DNA from 2 places in the Paenibacillus sp. ACRSA genome. Region 2 is predicted to be linked to the other one. Evidence: riboswitches for the same ligand, from Rfam matches in the RefSeq annotation. Region 2 holds a riboswitch; the other holds the start of a gene.
What was found. A riboswitch is a leader RNA that binds a small molecule or an ion and turns the genes downstream of it on or off. The one in region 2 is predicted to bind glycine.
Positions count from the first base shown of each region.

Region 1: it holds a riboswitch for glycine, as region 2 does, so the genes downstream of both, gcvT (glycine cleavage system aminomethyltransferase GcvT) here and sdaAB (L-serine ammonia-lyase, iron-sulfur-dependent subunit beta) in region 2, are expected to answer to the same signal.

Region 1 covers NZ_JAKRNP010000013.1:12-3,432, reverse strand. The annotation lists gene gcvPA (aminomethyl-transferring glycine dehydrogenase subunit GcvPA) at 1-395, opposite strand, end outside; gene gcvT (glycine cleavage system aminomethyltransferase GcvT) at 392-1,528, opposite strand; glycine riboswitch at 1,774-1,872, opposite strand; glycine riboswitch at 1,876-1,999, opposite strand; gene gcvH (glycine cleavage system protein GcvH) at 2,340-2,732, shown strand; partial or broken gene MH215_RS24600 (hypothetical protein) at 3,148-3,421, shown strand, end outside.
Region 2 covers NZ_JAKRNP010000007.1:140,951-144,371, reverse strand. The annotation lists gene MH215_RS20060 (alpha-glycosidase) at 1-88, shown strand, start outside; gene sdaAA (L-serine ammonia-lyase, iron-sulfur-dependent, subunit alpha) at 288-1,226, opposite strand; gene sdaAB (L-serine ammonia-lyase, iron-sulfur-dependent subunit beta) at 1,216-1,905, opposite strand; glycine riboswitch at 2,017-2,152, opposite strand; glycine riboswitch at 2,157-2,282, opposite strand; gene MH215_RS20045 (MFS transporter) at 2,736-3,421, opposite strand, start outside.

The sequences.
Region 1 (3,421 bases), on a different contig from region 2:
GCCACGGCCATGCCTGTTAATTCGCAAATGTATGATTGAAATTCAAATATGGCTTGAAGCTCGCCCTGACTAATTTCAGGTTGGTAGGGTGTATATGCAGTATAAAATTCTGAACGGGAGATTACATGATTAATGACAGACGGTATATGGTGATCATAGATGCCTGCACCCAGGAAGCTTGCGTGTGTCTCGAAGTTGGCGTTGGCTCCAGCTTGTTTGGACATATGACGTGTAAGAGCATATTCATCTAACCGAGAGGATACGGGAAGCTCGCCCTGATAACGAATCTCCTGCGGGATATCTCGGAAGAGATCTTCAATCGTGTCTACACCAACTGTTGCCAGCATAGCGCTCTGATCCTGCTCGGTCATGGGAATGTAACGATGCTTGGTCATGCTTGATCAGCTCCTTGAGTAGGTGTCTTAGACGTGCGTATCCGTTTATGAAAAGGGGTCTTTACGACTTCGGCTTTTAGTTTTTTGCCACGAATCTCAATCTCCAGTGGCGTACCTAGCGCAGCATATTTGCTGTCAATGAGGGCTAACCCAAGATTCCGTTTCAGCGTAGGTGATTGTGTGCCTGTCGTTACTTCGCCAATCTGTACACCATCCGCGTAGAGAGGGTAATGGGGACGTGGAATTCCACGCTCCAGCACTTCGATACCGACTAATTTGCGAGCAGGCCCATCATTTTTCTGCTGGGATAAAACGTCGTGTCCGATAAAAGATCCAGAATTCAGCTTCACAAACATACCAACCCCAGCTTCCAGCGGGGAGATCGTAGGTGATAATTCCTGTCCGTACAAAGGTAATTTTGCTTCAAAGCGTAGGGTGTCCCGTGCACCAAGCCCAGCCGGAACTAATCCGTGATCCTCCCCAGCATGCATCAATCCGTTCCATACCGTAGCTGCTTGATCTGCTCCAACATAAAGCTCAAAGCCATCTTCGCCGGTATATCCGGTGCGGGATAACAGCAATTTTACACCGCAGACTTCCGCATTCTGTACAAAACGAAACGGCTCAATGGTAGCTACATTGATGTCCGTAACTTTTGTGAGGATATCAACAGACAATGGACCTTGCAGTGCTAGAAGGGCAGTCTGCTTAGAGTCATTTGTCATGGTTACCCCAGGAGCGAGATGTTCTACCAACCATGCCCAATCCTTATCGATATTGGAGGCATTAACCACTAACATATAATGCTGTTCCTCTAGCTTATACACGAGCAGGTCATCCACCACACCGCCATCGGGATAACACATCAACGTATATTGTGCCTGACCGGGAACAAGCACAGTTACATCATTCGTGGTCATTTGCTGCAAAAAAGCCTCCGCTTGCTCACCCTGAACGGTGAATTCGCCCATATGGGATACATCAAACAGTCCAGCGCGTTCACGAACGGCCTCGTGTTCCTTCTGGATGCCACTAAATTGTACAGGCAGTTCCCAGCCGCCAAAGTCAATGCAACGTACACCTTCATACTGCTGATAGAGTGGAAAGAGTGGAGTTCTAAGTAAATCAGACATCGAATCACCTCTTCATTAGCCGTCAAGCGGCTGAATGTGTTGCATATGGATTATCATTGAAAGGACATGATCGTTATTAAAAATGGTATAAGTATGTTGAGTAATGAATATAAGTCTTACTTAAGCCCGTACTTCTGAGATGCGTTATGCCGCACGGTTTGGTTCCTGAGTTCATCTTTTTTTTGGGAAAAAGGAAAAGGACAGGCCAAAGAACCGGCATGCCAGAAGCACGCTGTATTCTTAGGCTCTGTCCTTGGTACCTGAGAGTTACCCCGCCGCCAATGCAGCAGGTTTCCCCTTGGGTGATCGTAACGCCCTACCGGGCGGGTAGATGCTCTCCAGAGTTGCGTCCCGTAAAAGTCCTTTTGCCTGAGAGATTCACCGCCCGCTTGTCGGGTGGTTTACTCCTTCGGCGTTACCGCATGAACATCCAGATTTGGGTGTTTGGGTAATCTCTCCCTTTACATTCATCCGCGATATTGCACACAACGAAAACAGTTTTACTCCTTCCATTAATACGCGAATTGCATAGTAATGTCAAGAACAATGTCATCGGTTTTCAAATAAATACGAATATTTGTGTTTAAATATAAATTAATGTTCGGATAAATTAAAAGACTGCGCTTACTATTCCAATAATAACTAGTATATGTAAGTTCGTATTTTGATGAGCTTGTTTTTAGGTAGTAGAACACAAATAAATTGTAAGGTATCTTGACATTTGAATCGAAAATATCATACGCTATGTTCTGGGAAAAAGGAATGGCTGAAGAACGCATGCACTCATTAATGAAAAGCGAGGCGGATATCGATGAGCGAATTGAAAAGTGATTTCCTGTACAGTGAAGAGCACGAATGGGTGCAGACCGTAGGGGAGGATACCGTACGTATTGGTATTACCGAGTTCGCGCAGCATCAGCTGGGTGACATTGTGTTTGTTGAATTGCCTGATCTTGAATCCAGTGTACAAGCCGAAGAGAGCATTGGTACGATTGAATCTGTCAAAACGGTGTCTGATTTGTTTTCACCGGTTAGCGGCTCCATTATTGCGATCAATGATGCATTACAAGATGCGCCAGAGCTTGTAAATAGCTCTCCTTATGAAGAAGGTTGGATGATTGAGATCCGGGTAAATGGGGATTTGAGTACAGCCTTATCTAAGCTCATGAACGCGGACGCTTATCGCAAACATACCGAGGATTAAACTTCGAATGTAATTGAATATACCTATAATAAATATGAGCACCTTTTGTGGAACAAAGTAATCGCCTTTTGGGGAAGCTTTGAATCACAAAGGTGCTTTTTGTTGTGGTTTGTCGTGCTGAATAAGCATAGAAAGGATATTATTTGCTGATAAATGGATAGGTACTAAGTCCCTATTTTTGGTAAGGATAACTATAGTTTCAAAGGCAGAAAAGATGCCCATGATTGCCTATGGGACATGGAAGTTGATGGATGAACGTACAGCAATTGAATGACTTTAACTCATTTGGGGCTATCATCCTGAATTCACGGATTACAGTTGTTTCTCGTATTGGAGCGTCTATAATGACATATAAGCAAGGAACGACAGCTTTCTTGAATTTAGAATTTAACAACATGTGGAGGTGTACAAGTCTATGAAAAATATCATTCAAAAAGTGTTGCTGGCTTCGATGGTTACGGCGGCTGTGTACCCGCTGGTTCCTGTCACTCTGAATCAAGCTTCTGCAAGTGATTACATTGGCACAGTTCCCCAACCTCAGTATTCAACGATCGCAACCTACACCATGGACAAAAGCACAGTAAAAGATTTAGCAGCGAACATGCGAGCGTTATCCAGTAACACAGCCATTCTGGCAGAAACGATTGCACCGATCATTGCGACCAGGATCTCTCCTGTATTAGGGGGAT
Region 2 (3,421 bases):
GAAGCACCGAATTGCGCTGGAAGAAGGCATACTTGCGATCGAGCTTCCTGCCTACGGATATGCGGTGTTAGGCATGGCTCTGGAATAATATGAAGTACATGCGAAGCTTCATCCAGAAGCCTTGCATGATGTCAGCGCTCGACGCGCGCCGGGTGCTATAATTGGTATGCGGTACGAATTTGACACAGTACAAATACTACCCTTATGCCAGCTTTCCGTTTCGAACCCATGTACGCCAAAGAGGCGCCAGCAGAAGGTTACTACACTGCTAGGCGCCTCTTTATATGTTATTCTGAGGCAGAATCTGCTGCCCCGTCTGTTTCTAACTCTGGTTCCGGTGCACGTTTTGCCTTCGGTTTAGCAAGCTTCTCCATCATTTTCCGACCTGTCGGGGTCTGAGCCAGCCCACCCTGAGCCGTCTCCCGATGCCTACTTGGCATAGCACTACCTACTTCAAGCATGACATCAATGACTTCATCTGACGGAATGGCGCTACGCACCCCAGCAAGTGCCATATCAGCAGCGGCTAGAGCGGTCACGGCTCCGAGTCCGTTGCGGACGATGCATGGAATCTCGACGAGACCTGCGACTGGATCGCAGATGAGTCCGAGTGTATTTTTTAACGCCAAACCTACCGCATGAACGACCTGCTCCGGTGTTCCTCCACGTAACTCCACCATAGCACCTGCCGCCATACCAATCGCGGAGCCTACCTCAGCCTGACAGCCACCCTCAGCACCAGAGATAAACGAATTGTTCGCAATCACATAACCGATCGCTCCAGCGCAGAATAGTCCGTTGACCAGATGCTCGTCAGTCCAGCCAAAACGTTCCTGGGAACTGATGAACACACCAGGAATAATGCCGCACGAACCCGCTGTTGGTGTAGCGACAATTCGCCCCATAGATGCATTGACTTCAGAGACACACAGGGCGTATGCCATTGCAAGTGCCGAAGCATCACCTGAGCAGGTCTCCCCTTTACGAATGTATTCCGCCATCCTCTTACCGTCTCCACCGGTCAGACCACTACGGGACACCGTATCTTCATTCAGCCCTTTATGAACCGCTTCCTTCATCACCTGATAATATTCAGACATCTGCTGCACAACATCTGCTTCCGGCGTATTCGTCTCTTGGACTTGTTCTTCAATCATCAACTGAGCAATAGTCTTGGATTCAGCCGTGCAGATCGTATTCAGTTCATGCAAATGCTTAAATCGCATCTGGACTCACTCCCTTCTTCAAATCTATTACACGAATATCCAGCACATGATCCAGCGACTTCAAACGGCTTAACATATCCGGGTCTGGTGCTCCATCCATCTCCATTGCAGTCAAAGCTTCACCATCCCGAGCTTTCCGATCTACCTGCATATAGCCGATGTTCACGCCTGAGGAGCTAATCGTAGACGTGACAGATGCGAGCACCCCTGCTTTGTCAGCATGACGCAGCACCAATGTTGGGAACTCCCCACTGATCTGGACGCGAAAATCATTCAACGCGTGCACCGATACACTGCCGCCGCCAATGGACGCACCGATCAATGAGCATTCACGGTCACCGTGCCACAGCTCAATTTTGACCGTATTGGGATGGGGTGCAGGCAAGCCACTTGTGAAAAACTCAACCTCCATACCCGCCTGCTCTGCATACTCTTCAGCATCCGGTATTCGCGGATCATCTGTCGCATAATCAAGCAATCCGCCAATCAGGGCAAGATCTGTGCCATGCCCTTGATACGTATCGGCAAAGGATCCGTATAGTGTCAACCGGGCGCGCTCCGGCGTACAACCCAACCACTGACGAGCAATTCTGCCAAGTCTAGCCGCTCCAGCCGTATGTGAACTTGAAGGCCCCGTCATTGACGGACCAATAATTGAGAAAACATCTTTAAAACGCATCAAAAACCCTCCATTTGTATTCGTCATGTTCATCCAGATACTTAACCATAATGTTCCATTATTACTGAATGATGACATCAAAAAAGGACAGAAGAAGGCCTCAAGCCCTCTCTCTGTCCTCGATACCTGAGAGTTTCATGACCAACAGCGTTCAGTCGATACAGTGCATGCCTTGTTCTTACACATACTGTACCAGGCTGTTTAATCATATACCCCTTGGGTGGCGCATCATGCGCACTCTCCAGAGTTGCGTCCAACGATGGTACATTTACCTGAGAGATTAACCGCCGCGCCGGGTGCGTAGGCAGCTTGCTCCTTCGGTGCCTGATCGCAGGCCATCTTACTTAGCCAGCTCAGGTCTCTCCCGCTCGTTATCATCCGCTGTATGGAATTATTCTGATGAGATCAGAATGATGCTGATTATGATTCACAATAGTGACATTGAAGCTAAATCATATCGTGATCCGATGAGAAGACACTCTTACTCATTAAGATTAATCGACCGGAAGTTTCATGTCAATAAACTTAACGATTTGTTGGTTCTTTACCAAATGTAAGCGTTATCTACTGTGAACTTTTGTCACATCATCACTAATGTTGCTCATTTATCTACATCTTTGCTGTTAATTCTATGTATGTTCAGGTGTGTCCAATGGTTCGGGTATTAAGGCAAACTTCTGTTTAAAACCTTCTGTCCGAGACCTTCTCCCCTATAAGACACACCAATGCCCAACTTACTTACTTACTTACTTACTTACTTACTTACTTACTTACTTACTTACTTGTCGAGCCGTTTCATTTCTGCAATTCGTTCTCCACAGCGGTTCAACCTACTTCAGCGTTGCACTCTTCGTCACAGCCTCTTGATAATACGAACTTCTTGAAGGAAGCAAGCTAGTGATCCATAAGATAAGTGCCACTAACATCATGGCTGCTGAGACAACCGTATACACAAGACGAAGGGATAAATATTCTGCCACTACCCCTGCAATCAAAATAGAAACCACCTGAAGCGCACTCAGCATCAGTCCGATGACACTGCTCATCCTGCCCATTAGATCTACCGGAATATTATTCTGGTAAAAGGTAACCAGGCCTGTGTTGGCAAGTGCTGAACACAATCCAAGCAGGATAAAGGCGAACGCTGCCAGCTCGAAGGAAAACGAGCGTGCAAACAGGAAATAACCAAGCGAGACCATAAGCACGCCAATCCCCATCATATGACGGATCGGAATATGTTTGGCGAGCAGGGTGACAAGCAACGAACCGACTAGATAACCGATGCCGGTAACACTCATCAATGCCCCATATTGAGATTCAGACAAGTTCATCACCTGACGAATAAACACAACTTCCTGTGCATCCAGCGACATGCCAATGACGAGAACAATCTGAAATATGACGTATATCCCGACAACGTAACCGCTCTTGCGACTAAACCTCAGCACGGCTTGCCAGTCCTGAGCGATGATCCGTGGTGACAATCTCGACTTCCCACCACTCTGCTCACCTATAC